DNA from 2 places in the Paenarthrobacter sp. genome. Region 1 is predicted to be linked to the other one. Evidence: riboswitches for the same ligand, from Rfam matches in the RefSeq annotation. Region 1 holds a riboswitch; the other holds the start of a gene.

Evidence for each region. Region 1 has a riboswitch for glycine ahead of gcvP (aminomethyl-transferring glycine dehydrogenase). Riboswitches for the same ligand answer to the same signal wherever they lie in the genome.
Region 2: another riboswitch for glycine. It lies ahead of gcvP (aminomethyl-transferring glycine dehydrogenase); the one in region 1 lies ahead of gcvP (aminomethyl-transferring glycine dehydrogenase).

Annotation. Positions count from the first base shown of each region.
Region 1 covers NZ_JAPSHI010000047.1:4,145-11,866, forward strand. Annotated here, with positions in the region: gene RIF72_RS19310 (amidohydrolase) at 1-219, opposite strand, end outside; gene RIF72_RS19315 (cyclodeaminase/cyclohydrolase family protein) at 310-969, shown strand; gene RIF72_RS19320 (MFS transporter) at 1,027-2,577, opposite strand; gene RIF72_RS19325 (TetR/AcrR family transcriptional regulator) at 2,650-3,189, shown strand; glycine riboswitch at 3,283-3,380, shown strand; gene gcvP (aminomethyl-transferring glycine dehydrogenase) at 3,561-6,407, shown strand; gene gcvT (glycine cleavage system aminomethyltransferase GcvT) at 6,417-7,565, shown strand; gene gcvH (glycine cleavage system protein GcvH) at 7,652-7,722, shown strand, end outside.
Region 2 covers NZ_JAPSHI010000007.1:148,062-155,783, reverse strand. Annotated here, with positions in the region: gene glyA (serine hydroxymethyltransferase) at 1-844, opposite strand, end outside; gene gcvH (glycine cleavage system protein GcvH) at 841-1,224, opposite strand; gene gcvT (glycine cleavage system aminomethyltransferase GcvT) at 1,355-2,491, opposite strand; gene gcvP (aminomethyl-transferring glycine dehydrogenase) at 2,503-5,355, opposite strand; glycine riboswitch at 5,503-5,601, opposite strand; gene RIF72_RS07740 (PucR family transcriptional regulator) at 5,676-7,205, opposite strand; gene speB (agmatinase) at 7,392-7,722, shown strand, end outside.

The sequences.
Region 1 (7,722 bases):
CTTGACCGGCAAGGCATCCATGTCCGCCCTAAGCATCACCGCAGGACCGGGCCCATTTTCCAGAACGCCCACAACCCCGGTCTTCCCGATGTTGCGATGAACGGTGAAGCCCAGATCTTCGAGATAGCCCGCGGCGATCCCGGCTGTTCGGGTCTCCTGGAAGGACAACTCGGGATGGGCGTGCAGGTCCTTGTAAAGCTCTTCGAGGTCAATGGTCACGAGTCTGCCCTTTTCATTCGACGCTTAGGTCTGGCCAGTGTATCCAGCCCGAAGCTGCAAAGCCTGGGAAGCCCCGGCACACTGGATGGCATGAACGAACCTGAATCAGTCACCACACAGCTATCCACTGTTGAGGAGTGGACCAAGGCCCTGGCAGAATCCAGTGGCTCCCCGGGAGGCGGCGCCGGAACAGGGGTGATGCTCTCCATCGCGGCCTCGTTGACATCGATGGTGGCCGGATACACCGAAGTGGAGGAACATCAGCGCGGACAGCTCACTGGGATCCACTCCCGGGCCCACGAGCTCCGACGAACTGCCCTTCAACTAGCCGACGACGACGCCTCCGCCTCCAACGCCTTCGGCGCTGCCTTCCGCCTCGACCCCGGCCCGGAACGTGACGATGCAATACATCAAGCATCCGTCGACGCCGCCAAAGCATCAGCAGTTCTCGGAGAGCGGGCCATCGACGCCATTGAAGACCTCGGCTGGCTTGCTTCCAACGGAAATCCGGCGCTGATCGCCGACGTCGTGGTTGGTTTCGGAGCCCTCCGCGCAGCCATAGCCGGCGCTCGAACCAATGTGAGCTTCGACCTCGCGTCCCTGACCTCCGCAGGCGCCACACTCGAGGAAGTCCGGGAACAACATCCGGAGCTATGGAACACGGTCAGCCAGCTCAGCGACGCCCTCGACAAGATCGACGAACTAACCGCAGGCGTCGACAAGAAAGCGGCGCCGACCGAAGCTATGTAGCTTCAGTCGGCGCCGTGCTTACTACTGTTCTCTACTGCGCTTTCGGCGTTGTGTTCTCTACTGCGCCTTCGGCACACGCCGGAGTACGACGGCGGCGAGCACTGCCGCGCCGGCCATCAGCACCAGCCCAATCGCCGCAGTGATGTGGACGCCGGACTCGAAAGCTGTCCGGGCGGCCACCGTCAGCGCCTCCGACAATGGGGCCGGAAGGGCAGCCGCAGCATCAACTGCGCCTGCGAGCGTTTCGGTGGACTTGCCGGCCGCTTGCGAGGAGACACCGTCCGGGATGATGAGGTTGTGCTGGTAAGAAGCAGTGAGGATCGAGCCAAGCACGGCCGTTCCCAGGAGCGACCCCAACTCATATCCGGTCTCGGAAATGGCCGAGGCGGCGCCGGACTTGTCGGCCGGTACTGAGGCAAGGATGAGATCGTTGGAGATGGTCTCCGCGGCCCCAACGCCCACTGCGAGTACGGTCAGGGCTGACAACAGGAATACGGGTCCACTGCCGTGGTCACCCACAACCACAATCAGGTAACCAGCGGCGCTAAGCGTCAGGCCCGCGGCCACAACAAAACCAGGCCGTACACGCTTGACCAGCGGCACCACCAGCAGGCCGGCGATGACCGTGGCCAGGAGAGCAGGAATCATCGCGATGCCGGCCTCCATGGGGGACTGGCCCTCAACAAGTTGCAGGTGCTGGGCGAAGAAGTAGATGAAGCCCGTCATGGAGAAAAGGGACAGGACGTTCGCCACGATTGCGGTACTGAACACCTTGTTCTGGAACAAGGAGACGTCCAGCATGGGGCTCTCGATCCGCTGCTGGCGGCGAACGAAGATTATGCCCATCACCACGCCGAAGCCCATAAAGAAGGCTGCGGACGCCCCGAAACCATGAACCGCGAATTCCTTGATGCCGTAAACGAACGGCGCCATGGTGACCACGGACAGGACAATGCTGGGCACATCCACCCGACCAGGATTTGCGTCCTTGGACTCGGGAATCAGCACCCGGCCGAAGACCAGGAGCGGCAGGAGCAGGAAAGCCGCCACCAGGAACACGGCACCCCACCAGTAGTGCTCCACCAGCCAGCCACCGAAGATAGGACCGAGAGCAGCCCCGCCGGAGAAACCGGCGGCCCAGACGGCGATCGCGAGCCGACGCCGGTTGGGATCGGTGAAGATGTTCCGGATCAGCGACAGGGTTGACGGCATCAGCATGGCGCCGAAGACGCCAAGGCCTGCGCGGCCGGCGATGAGCCATTCGGCGGATGGTGCGAAAGCGGTAGCAGCCGAAACCGCCGCGAAGCCCGTGCTGCCGATCAGTAGCAGCCGCCGTCGTCCGATCCTGTCGCCCAGGTTGCCCATGGACACCAGCAACGCGGCCAACACCAACGGATAGGCGTCAACAATCCATAGCAATTGGACACCGCCCACGTCCAACGAGCGGGCGATTTCAGGCAGGGCAAAGGTGAGCGCGGTGTTATCGACGGCCACCAGCAGCACCGGAAACATCAGGAGTGCCAGTGCCGTCCAGTCGCGCCACGGTGCTGCCTGGCCCTTCACGGGATAGGTGGAACGGGGTGCTTGGGTTGAGGACGGCGAGAACATGCAGCTAACTATACCGTCCAGACGGTATAGTTTCAAATAGAAGCCCGCAAGCCTTTAGGGAATGATGGACACATGCCACGAAAACCAGTTGCCCGGGACGCCGTCCTGGATGCCTTCGAAGCCCTCCTTATCGAGGTAGGGGAGCGTGCCGCCACGCTCGACGCCGTTGCCAAGCGGGCAGGCGTGTCCAAGGGTGGGCTGCTCTACCACTTTCCCAATAAGGAAGCGCTGATCACGGCACTTCTGGAACGTCTGGACCTGCTCGCCCAGGAAGATACCGAACAGATGAAGGCTGCGCCTGACGGTTCGGCTGCCTACTTCATCCGCTCCTCGCTCTGGGCAGATACCCCCATGGACCGGGCTTTCGTCGCTGCCACAAGACTGGCCGAAGTGGCCCACGAGGAAACCCGCCGCAGGTTTGCCGCGATCCAACAACAGTGGTTGGACGTGCTCGCTGAGGACGTCGGACCGGAGGTCGCAAAGGCCGTCAGCTACATGGGTGACGGACTCTATTTCAATGCGATTTTTGAAGGCGGACAGGAGGGTGGCAACGCCGGGCGGGAGGCCGACGTCGAAATCCTGCTGGGAGTCCTTGACCGGTTGCGGAAGTAGCGGGTCATCCATTTGCTGCAGGGCACGGCACGTAGGACAATTAACCCTTGTGGCGTGCCCTACACGGCGCCCACGCACAACTGAACATGCCTTTCATCTGCGGCGGGAGAGTCCTGCAAGTAAGTGATGCAGGCGCCGTAGGAGCAAACCCTCCCCAGGAATCTCTCAGGCCCACGCACCGCCGCGGCTAGGCAACTCTGGAAAGCAGCAGGCACTCAGCCCACCTTCGGGTCAAAGAGTGCTGTGCTCACCGACGGTGCAAGCGATGGTTGTTCACGCAACGCGCGGAAACTCTCAGGTCCAATACAGAGCGGGGAGGAACCCAGCCGCTGTGGCGTACCCAAACGCCGCCCAAGTAATGGAGTTCCTTCGTGACGGTTAGTTCTGCCTCCACCACCTTCGTCGATCGGCATATCGGCGCCCGCCGCCAGGCCGACATTGAGACCATGCTCAAGTCCGTCGGTTATGACACTGTTGATTCGCTGGTCGACACCGCCGTCCCGAACGACATCCGCCAGGAAGTTGCCCTCACCCTGCAGAACGCGCTGAGTGAAGTTGAAGTTCTGGCCGAGCTGCGCAAGCTCGCGTCCAAGAACAAGACAGCCGTTCAGATGATCGGCCAGGGCTACTACGACACTGTGACGCCGTCCGTGATTCGTCGCAACATCCTCGAATCCCCGGCTTGGTACACCGCCTACACCCCGTACCAGCCGGAAATCTCGCAGGGCCGCCTTGAAGCACTCCTGAACTTCCAGACCATGGTCCAGGACCTGGTTGGGCTGCCGATCGCCAATGCTTCCCTGCTGGATGAAGCCACTGCAGTGGCCGAAGCAGTCCTCATGATGCGCCGCGCCAACAAGAACAAGGCTGTCCAGGATGGCAAGACAGTCCTCGACGCTGACTGCTTCCCGCAGACCATCGCCATCGTCAAGGGCCGCGCGGAGGCCCTCGGCTTCGAGGTCGAGGTCGCGGACCTTTCTTCGGGTCTCCCGGAAGGCGCCATCAACGGCGTCGTCCTCCAGCAGCCCGGCGTTTCCGGCCGCGTGTTCGATCACTCTGCCGTGATTGCGGACGCCAAAGAGCGCGGCGCGCTGGTTACCGTTGCTGCCGACCTCCTGTCCCTGACCCTCATCACCCCTCCAGGCGAGCAGGGCGCCGACATCGCCGTCGGTTCGGCACAGCGCTTGGGTGTTCCCCTCTTCTTCGGTGGCCCGCACGCCGCCTACATGGCCGTCCAAAAGGGACTGGAGCGTTCCATGCCCGGCCGTTTGGTGGGCGTTTCCAAGGACGACGCCGGTGTCCCCGCCTACCGCTTGGCGCTGCAGACCCGCGAGCAGCACATCCGCCGCGAGAAGGCCACCTCCAATATCTGTACCGCTCAGGCACTGCTGGCCATCGTGGCCTCGATGTACGCCGTTTACCACGGCCCTGAGGGCCTCAAGGCGATCGCCGAAACCGCCCACGGCCACGCCCGCACGCTTGCAGCGTCCCTGAAGGCTGCCGGCGTCGAGGTCCTCCACGGTTCCTTCTTCGACACCATCACCGTCCGCGTTCCCGGCAAGGCTGCTGAAATCGTCGCCGCTGCCGAGGCCAAGGGCATCAACCTGCGCGGCATTGACGCTGACACTGTCGGCATCTCCGTTGATGAGACGACCACTTCCGAGATTGTCGCCGACGTTGCAGCCGTCTTTGGCGCTTCGGTACTTGAGCCCGCGGAAGGCTTCGCGCTTGAGGCTTCCGTGGAACGTACGAGTGACTTTATGCAGCACCCCGTCTTCAACACGCACCGCTCCGAAACCCAGCTCCTCCGCTACATCCGGAAGCTCTCGGACCGCGACCTGGCACTGGATCGCACCATGATCCCGCTGGGTTCCTGCACCATGAAGCTGAACGCCACCGCCGAGATGGAAGCAATTTCCTGGCCGGAGTTCGCCTCCATCCACCCGTTCGCTCCGGATTCCCAGACTGAGGGATGGCGCGAACTCATCACGGACCTCGAATCCCAGCTGACCGAAATCACCGGGTACGACCAGGTCTCCATCCAGCCCAATGCCGGTTCCCAGGGCGAGCTCGCCGGTCTGCTTGCCATCCGCGGCTACCACCTGTCGCGTGGCGACGCGCAGCGCAACGTCTGCCTGATCCCCGCTTCTGCCCACGGCACCAACGCAGCCTCGGCAGTGCTGGCGGGCATGAAGGTTGTTGTGGTGGCCACGGCTCCCGATGGCACCATCGACCATGTTGACCTCAAGAACAAGATCGAGGCCAACCGGGACGCGCTCTCGGCCATCATGATCACCTACCCGTCCACTCATGGTGTGTACGACGCCGACGTCCGCGAAGTATGCGACGCCATCCACGAGGCCGGCGGCCAGGTATACATAGACGGCGCCAACCTGAACGCCCTGGTGGGCCTGGCCCAGCCGGGCAAGTTCGGCGGCGACGTGTCCCACCTGAATCTGCACAAGACCTTCTGCATCCCCCACGGCGGCGGCGGACCCGGCGTTGGCCCTGTTGCTGCCAAGGCACACCTCGCGCCGTTCATGCCGGGTGATGCGGCCTCCTGGACCGAAGGAAACGACGTCCCGATCTCGGCTTCCCGCTTCGGTTCCGCTGGCGTCCTGCCGATTTCCTGGGCCTACGTGAAGCTCATGGGCGGCAAGGGTCTCACGGAAGCCACCAAGTCCGCACTGCTCGCAGCGAACTACATCGCTTCCCGCCTCAACGATCACTTCCCGATCCTGTACACCGGTGAAGGCGGACTCGTTGCCCACGAGTGCATCCTGGACCTGCGCGAACTGACCGCGAAGACCGGCGTCACCGCTGAGGATGTGGCCAAGCGCCTCATCGACTTCGGCTTCCACGCTCCCACCCTTGCTTTCCCGGTGGCGGGCACGCTCATGGTGGAACCCACCGAGTCCGAGGACCTCGTGGAGATCGATCGCTTCATCGAAGCCATGATCACCATCCGCAAGGAAATCGACCAGGTGGCCCATGGCGACTTCGCCGTGGAGAACTCGCCGCTGCGCAAGGCTCCCCACACGGCTGCCGCCGTCGTAAGTTCTGATTGGGACCGCGCGTACCCGCGTGAGCAGGCCGCCTTCCCGGTTCACCACCTCAAGCAGGACAAGTACTTCCCGCCCGTAGGCCGCATCGACGGCGCAGCCGGAGACCGCAACCTGGTGTGCTCCTGCCCGCCGATCGAAGACTTCGAAAACTGAGGACTGATCATGAACGAGAACTACACAGCTCTTTACGAAGAGCACAAGAACCTCGGCGCGTCCTTCACCGACTTTGGTGGCTGGCAGATGCCCCTGAAGTACTCCTCGGAGTTGGCTGAGCACCACGCCGTCCGCAAGTCCGCCGGCCTGTTCGATCTCTCCCACATGGGCGAAGTCTGGGTCACCGGTCCCGAGGCTGCTGCCTTCCTGGACTACGCCCTGGTGGGCAAGATCTCCGCCATGGCCGTCGGCAAGGCCAAGTACTCGCTGATCTGCCAGGAAGACGGCGGCATCATCGACGACCTCATCACCTACCGCCGCCCCTCTCCCAAGGAAGGCAGCGACAAATTCCTGGTGGTACCGAACGCCGGTAATGCCAAGGTTGTTGCCGCGGCGCTGCTGGAGCGCGCTGCAGGTTTCGACGTGGTTGTTGAAGACGCCTCTGCCGACATCTCGCTGATCGCTGTTCAGGGGCCGCTTGCTGAAGCGATCCTCCTCCGCCTGGTCCCTGCCGAACAGCACGCTCTGGTCACCGACCTCAAGTACTACGCCGCGGTTGAAGTTCCGTTCGCGTTCGACGGCGGCACGCAGGACCTCCTGCTGGCCCGAACCGGGTACACCGGCGAAGACGGCTTCGAAATCTTTGTAGCGAATGACTCCGCAGCCGCACTCTGGCAGGCCATAGCCAACGTCGCTGCTGAAGGCGAGCTGATCCCGGCCGGCCTTGCCTCCCGCGACTCCCTACGCCTCGAAGCCGGAATGCCCCTCTACGGCAACGAACTCTCCCGCGAAGGCAACCCCTTCGCGGCAGGACTCGGCCCCGTGGTGGCACTGTCCAAGGAAGGCGACTTCGTGGGCAAAGAGGCACTTGCTGCCCTCAAGGCCGACGGTGGCGGAACCACTAGCGGCCGCAAGCTCGTTGGCCTCAAGGGCCTGGGCCGCAGGGCCGGCCGCGGCCACTACCCGGTTCTCAAGGACGGCGCAGTGGTTGGCGAAGTCACCTCCGGTCAGCCCAGCCCGACGCTTGGCTACCCGGTAGCGTTGGCGTATGTCGACGTCGAGCACTCAGAGCTCGGAACTGCTTTGGACATTGACCTGCGGGGCAAGTCTGAGCCGTTCGAAGTCGTCGCACTGCCGTTCTACAAGCGCCAAAAGTAGGCGGGCCTTTCCGACGGGTCGCCTAGCGCCCGTCGGGTCAGGCACCTCACCAGCCATTGTTTGATCAACCACAGTAAGGAAACAGAATGCCCAAGGTAGCGCCCGAACTTCAGTACTCCGACGAACACGAGTGGGTTTCCCGCGGAGACGGGAACTC
Region 2 (7,722 bases), on a different contig from region 1:
CGATGACATGCTCCAGCGGTCCGCCTTGCTGGCCCGGGAACACGGCCGAGTTGATCTTCTTGGCGATGTCGGCGTCATTGGAAAGGATGATTCCGCCGCGAGGACCGGCGAGGGTTTTGTGCGTGGTGGACGTGGTGACGTGGGCGTGCGGGACCGGCGAGGGGTGCAGGCCCGCGGCCACCAGACCGGCAAAGTGGGCCATGTCCACCATCAGGTACGCGCCAACGGAGTCGGCGATCCGGCGGAACTCGGCGAAGTCCAGCTGCCGCGCGTAAGCGGACCAGCCGGCCACGATGAGTGCCGGTTTGCGCTCTTGCGCCAAGGCCTCAACTTCAGCCATGTCCACGGTGTGGGTGTCCTCTCGGACGCCGTAGGGAACCACGTTGTAGAGCTTGCCGGAGAAGTTGATCCGCATGCCGTGGGTCAGGTGCCCGCCGTGGGCGAGGTTCAGGCCCATGATGGTGTCGCCCGGTTTGATGAGGGCGTGCATCACGGAGGCATTGGCCTGCGCACCGGAGTGCGGCTGAACGTTGGCGAACTCCGCGCCGAACAGGGCCTTGATGCGGTCAATGGCGAGTTGCTCGATCACATCAACGTGTTCGCAGCCACCGTAGTACCGTTTGCCCGGGTAACCCTCAGCATATTTGTTCGTCAGAACGGATCCTTGCGCCTGCATCACGGCAACGGCGGTGTGGTTTTCCGAGGCGATCATTTCCAGTCCGTCGCGTTGGCGACCCAGTTCGTCGTCGATCCTTGCAGCGATCTCAGGATCCAGCTCGGACAGTTGGGCGTCCAACGACGCCGAAACGACTTGCTGGTACTCAGTTACAGATACCGGGTTCACAGTTCTCCACCGTTCGTTGCAGCGTATTCTTCGGCCGACATGAGCGGCCCTTCTTCGGTGGTGGCCACCTTGAACAGCCAGCCGGCGCCGTAGGGCTCGTTGTTGATGAGGGCGGGATCGCTGACTACGGCGTCGTTGATCTCGGTCACCTCGCCTGTCACGGGTGAGTACAGGTCCGATACCGACTTGGTGGATTCCACTTCGCCACAGGTCTCGCCGGCGGTCACAGTGGAACCAACCTCGGGCAGGTCCACGTACACAATGTCGCCCAGGGCGTCAGCGGCAACCGCGGAGATCCCAATACCCACAGGACCGTCGCCATCGACGGCAACCCACTCGTGTTCAGCCGAGTACTTCAGCCCGGCAACTACTTTGCTCATTCCAATTCCTTACTTCTCGTGTGTTTTGAAACTTTTGTGTCGCACATCGTGGCTGGTTCGTGTGTCGGGGAACCGAACTCCTCCGCGTGCTCGGTCGCGAGGACGCGGAGGAGGTCGGCACCGCCGGGACTTACTTGACCCGCTTGTAGAACGGCAGGCCTACCACTTCGAACGGTTCGGCTTTGCCTCGGAGGTCGACGTCCACGATGGTGCCTGGTTCTGAATGCTCGACGTCGACATACGCCAAGGCGATCGGGTAGCCGAGCGTCGGGCTCGGCTGGCCGGACGTGACTTCGCCGATGAGCGAACCGTCTTTGAGCACCGAGTAGTGGGCGCGCGCCGCGCGGCGGCCGGCGCCCTTGAGGCCCACGAGCTTCTGGCCAAGAGTGGAGCCGACGCCGGCAGCCTTGATGGCTGTGAGCGCGTCGCGGCCAATGAAGTTGCTTTCCTTGGCCAGGGAAACCACCGGGCCAAGGCCTGCTGCGTAGGCGTTGACGTGGCGGGAGAGCTCGTTGCCGTAGAGGGGCATCCCGGCCTCGAGGCGCAGGGAGTCGCGGGCAGCGAGGCCAGCGGGGATGAGTCCGTGCCCTTCGCCGACCTCGAGCAGCGCTTCCCAGAGGCCAGCGGCATCGATGTTCGGGACGTAGATCTCGAAGCCGTCTTCGCCGGTGTAGCCAGTGCGGGCCAGCAGCAGGTCCTGCCCGTTGACCGAGACCTCAACCGCCGCGTAGTACTTCAGCTCGGTAACCAGCGCGTGCTGTTCGGCCGGGACAAGGGTCAGCAGGATGGCTTCAGCGTTCGGGCCCTGCACTGCGATGAGTGAGGTCTCCGCTGAGGAATCTTCCACCACGACGTCGAAACCGGCTGCGCGCTCCAGCAGCTCCGCAGCAACAACCTTCGCGTTGCCCGCATTAGGGATCACCAGGTACTTGTCCACGCCTTCTTCCGGAGTAGGGCGACGGTAAGAAATGAGGTCATCGATGATGCCGCCGTCGGCGTTGCAGATCAGCGAGTACTTGGCCTTTCCCACGGCCACCGCGGACAATTTACCCACCAATGCGTAGTCCAGGAAAGCGGCAGCATCGGGACCGGTAACCCATACTTCACCCATATGGGAGAGGTCGAAGAGTCCCGCGGTCTTGCGGACTGCGTGGTGCTCGGCGAGCTCGGACTCATACTTCAGGGGCATCTGCCAGCCGCCGAAGTCCGTAAACGATGCACCGGCCTTTTTGTGTTGCTCGTACAGGGCTGTGTAGTTCTCAGACATGTCAGGAGTCCTTAGTTTTCGAAGTCCGTGAGGGGAGGGCAGGAGCACACAAGGTTCCGGTCACCGGCGGCGCCGTCCACCCTGCCGACCGGCGGGAAGTACTTGTCCTGCTTGAGATGGTGGACCGGGAACGCTGCCTGCTCACGCGGGTAGTCGCGGTCCCAATCAGAACTCACGACGGCGGCAGCCGTGTGCGGTGCGTTGCGCAGCGGCGACTTCTCAACAGTGAACTCACCGCTGGCCACCTGCTCGATCTCCGCACGGATGGTGATCATCGCCTCGATGAAACGGTCGATCTCGGCCAGGTCCTCGGACTCTGTAGGCTCCACCATCAAGGTGCCGGCAACCGGGAACGCGAGGGTGGGAGCGTGGAAGCCGAAGTCGATCAGGCGCTTGGCCACATCTTCGGCCGTAACACCCGTGCGGGCCGTCAGCTCACGGAGGTCGAGGATGCATTCGTGGGCAACGAGTCCGCCTTCACCCGTGTACAGGATGGGGAAGTGCTCGTCCAGGCGGGAGGCAACGTAGTTGGCTGCAAGCAACGCGGACTTGGTGGCTTCCGTCAGTCCCTGGCCGCCCATGAGCTTCACGTAAGCCCAGGAAATCGGCAGCACACCGGCCGAGCCATAGCGCGAAGCCGAGATGGCTACACCGTGCCCTTCCTCATGCGCCGCTTTATTGGCGTCGCCCGGCATGAAGGGAGCCAAGTGCGCCTTTGCAGCAACAGGGCCAACGCCGGGTCCGCCACCGCCATGCGGGATACAGAACGTCTTGTGCAGGTTCAGGTGGGAAACGTCGCCGCCAAACTTACCCGGCTGCGCCAAACCAACCAACGCGTTCAAGTTGGCACCGTCAACGTACACCTGCCCGCCGGCGGCGTGGATCGCGTCGCACACCTCGCGGACATCGGCGTCGTAAACACCGTGCGTGGACGGGTAGGTGATCATGATGCAGGACAGGACGTCCTTGTTGGCTTCGATCCTGGCGGCCAGGTCTGCGTGGTCGATGGTGCCGTCAGGAGCCGTGGCCACAACCACAACCTTCATTCCGGCCAGCACAGCGGACGCCGCGTTGGTGCCGTGCGCTGATGCCGGTATCAGGCATACGTTGCGTTGCTCGTCGCCTCTGGAGAGGTGGTAGCCGCGGATGGCCAGCAGACCGGCGAGCTCACCTTGGGAACCGGCGTTCGGCTGGATGGAAACCTGATCATATCCAGTGATCTCAGTGAGGTCGGCTTCCAGGTCCTCGATCAGTTCGCGCCAACCCGCTGTCTGGTGGTCCGGAGCGAATGGGTGGATGGAGGCGAACTCGGGCCAGGAAATAGCTTCCATCTCGGCGGTGGCGTTCAGCTTCATGGTGCAGGAACCCAGCGGGATCATGGTGCGGTCCAAGGCGAGGTCCCGGTCAGACAGCTTGCGGATATAGCGCAACAGCTGCGTCTCGGAACGGTGCGTGTTGAACACCGGATGCTGCAGGAAGTCGGAGGTACGGACCACGTCGGCGGGCAGCTCGAACCCAGCGGCATCCCCTACCGGACCGGCACCAAAGGCGACGGCCACCGCGGAGAGGACCTCCGGCGTCGTGGTTTCATCAACGGAAACGCCAACGGTGTCCGCATCGATGAGACGCAAGTTGATGCCACGGGCTTCTGCGGCCGCAATGACTTTGTCGGCCTTGCCGGGTACGCGGACGGTGAGGGTGTCGAAGAAGGCCTCGGAGACGAGTTCGCGGCCGGCCTTCTGCAGGGCCGAAGCCAAAACACGGGCATGCCCGTGAACGGTTTCGGCGATCGCTTTCAAGCCCTCGGGGCCGTGGTAAACCGCATACATCGAGGCCACGATCGCGAGCAGTGCCTGCGCGGTGCAGATGTTGGACGTCGCCTTCTCGCGGCGGATATGCTGCTCGCGCGTCTGGAGGGCCAGGCGGTAAGCGGGGACGCCGGCGTTGTCCTTGGAAACTCCGACGATGCGGCCGGGAAGCGTGCGCTCCATTCCTTCGCGGACAGCCATGTACGCCGCGTGCGGGCCACCGAAGAACAGCGGAACGCCGAAGCGCTGCGCGGTTCCGACGGCGATATCCGCACCTTGTTCGCCCGGGGGCGTGATGAGGGTGAGCGCCAGCAGATCCGCAGCCACGGTGACCTGCGCACCGCGTTCCTTGGCGTCTGCGATCACGCCAGAGTGATCAAAAACCCGGCCCGAAACGCCGGGCTGCTGCAGGACGATACCGTTGATGTCGCCGTCGGGAAGGCCTGCCGAAAGGTCAGCAATCTGTACCTCGAAGCCCAACGCCTCGGCCCGGCCCTTCACGATGGCGATGGTCTGCGGAAGGAGGTCCGCGTCCAAGACAGTCTTGCCATCCTTGGCCGTCTTGTTCTTGTTGGCACGGCGCATCAACAGCACGGCCTCAGCCACAGCGGTGGCTTCGTCCAGTAAGGAGGCGTTGGCTACGGGAAGTCCCGTGAGGTCCTGCACCATGGTCTGGAAGTTGAGCAGTGCCTCAAGGCGGCCTTGGGAAATTTCCGGCTGGTACGGCGTGTAGGCCGTGTACCAGGCGGGGGCTTCGAGGATATTGCGGCGGATCACCGGAGGCGTGACGGTGTCGTAGTAGCCCTGACCGATCATCTGGACGGCGGTTTTGTTCTTGGACGCGAGCTTACGGAGCTCGGCGAGGACCTGCACCTCGGTGAGGGCATCCTGCAGCTTCAGGGCAGTTTCCTGGCGGATGGAATCGGGGACGGCGACGTCTACCAGGCCGTCGACAGAGTCGTAGCCGATGGCCTTGAGCATGGTGTCAACGTCGGCTTGGCGCCGGGCGCCGATGTGCCGGTCCGCGAAAGCGGTGGGGGTTGATTGAACAGTCAAGAGGAACTCCATGATTCAGGCGCCCGTTGAGCGCCACGATGATGTGGGTTCCTCCCCGCTCTGTATTGGACCTGAGAGATTCCGCAGGAATGTTGCCTGCTTGCACCGTCGGTGAGCCCGGTTACCCGGACTGCTTTCCAGAGTTGCCTATCCGCGGCGGTACATGGGCCTGAGAGATTCCTGGGGAGGATTTGCTCCTACGGCGCCTGACTGGATGTACCGGCAGGACTCTCCCGCCGCAGATCAAAAGCGTCGCGCCACCTGAGTGACACGCTTCACACCATAGCTGGTCGTTTCGAAAAAGCGCAAGCAAGGCATGGCTATTGATGCATCGCTTCATGGATCTGAAGCGCAAACCACAATTGGGCAACGGTGGACGTTTCACCCATGTCCAGCCCCGTCAGCTCGCCGATTTTCCGCATCCGGTAGATGATGGTTTGTCGGTGCGCGAACAACGCTGAAGCAGTCTTCTGCCACGACCGCTGCGAGTCCAAATACGTCCTCAAGGTGACAATGAGATCACCTTCCTGGCTCTGCTCGTAGTCGAAAATTGGGCCCAAAAGACGCCGGACCAGCGCTGCTCCTTCCTCGAAACTGGTGAGTCCAAGCCACGATGGCCCCTCTGCATAACGGATCAGTCCCAGGTTGTTGGCACGCGCCGAACCTAGCGCCCAGAGGGACTCCTGCAGTGCGCGCTGGATGTTGGCGACGGCCGCCGGCGCACTGATTCCAATGGCGGCGTCCGGCCCGGCGCAGTGCATCAGGACGTCGTCGGAAACATCGGCCGGGACCACCACGTGGAGCCTGTTGTTCCGCTTCAACGTCGCCGACGCAACCCCGTGCCTCCACAGCTCGACATGAACGTTAGCCAGCCTGCCGCCGTCGTCCGCTGAGGGAGTGTCCGCTGTTTTATCGCCGGCGTTAGCTGACATGGAAGCGATGAGGAAATTTTGGGGCGGAACCTCGAAAGCTGCCAACCGGCTCTCCATCTCGGCTGCACCCAATCGTCCATCCATGGCCTGCAGGAGGAACTCGCCGGCAAGGCGGTGGCGACCTTCCAACGACAAAACGATGCGCGAAAGCTGCAGCCCCAGCACGGTTGCGGCGTGGAGAAGTACGACGGCGTCCGGGTGCGGTTCACTGTTGGGCAGCACCACCAGGAGCGCGTTGGCATGGGTGGGAATATCCATGGTGAGCACGTGCCTGCCGCGGATACGGTGCCATTGGAAGTTCTTCCCGGCGAGGGATACCTGCCCGGACAGCGGAGCCCATTCCTCGGCGAGGAACACCGGGAGCGGTTGCCCGTCGGGATGCCAGGGATGGAGGCAGCGGCGGTCTACCACGAACAGGTCCGCATCGAGCTCGGTGGCGAGCCTTTGGACGAGGCTCTGCCAGTGGTCCTCGGAGGCCCCCGCGGTGCGGAGAAGGTCGTAAACACGGGCCGTTTGCCGTAAACGGCGCGACTCTTCCAGCAGCGAGGATTCGGCCACCGAACGGGCGATCGCGATGAACGGCAGCGGATACGGAATGTTGATCAGTGGCAGCGGGAGCTGGTCGCACGCCTCCAGGAATTCCGTAGTGAGCGGCGGCGCGTGCATCTTCTCGCCGATCGCCAACGCGCTGGCGCCACTGTCCATCAAAGCTTCGGCAAGCGCTACCTGCCCTTCGGCGTCGGCGGGAATGGAGAGGCCATTGGTCATCATGAGCTCTCCGCCGGTTACCCACTCCCACAGCCTGGGCAGGTCCGAGGTATGCGCCCAAGTGATGCGGTTGTCCAAGCCGGCCGGTCCCGCCATCAGGGTGAGTCCAAGCTGCGGCTCTGCGATGAGTTCGGCCACCGTGATCGCCATTTTGCGCCCCGATTCCTGTTCTGTTCGGCTGCCGTGCCGCCTTATTCAGCGGCACTTAGACATTCGTCTAAACGTCTCGGCCATTTGTAGTCAATGTAGCGCTATCCGGGGTGATCCGCGTCACGAACAATGGAATTACTTACTTCCCGCTCAACGGCGAGCACCTCTCAACCCAAGGATCCGTCAATGACAACGCACAAGCCCATCGGCCCTGTCGACGCAACCAGAGTCCCCCGGTATGCAGGCCTCGGCACCTTCGCCCGCCTCCCCCAAATCGACCGCGTCCCGGATTACGACATCGCGATCGTCGGCGTACCGTTCGACGGCGGAACTTCCTTCCGGCCGGGCGCCCGTTTTGGCCCTGCAGCAGTCCGCGAGGCCTCACGACTCCTGCGCCCGGGCTACCACCCGGAGCTCGACGTTGAACCGGTGTACGAAGCCCAGGTTGTGGATGCCGGCGATATCGCCTGCACTCCCTACGACATCACGCGGGCTGTCCGTGAGATCGAGGAGCAGG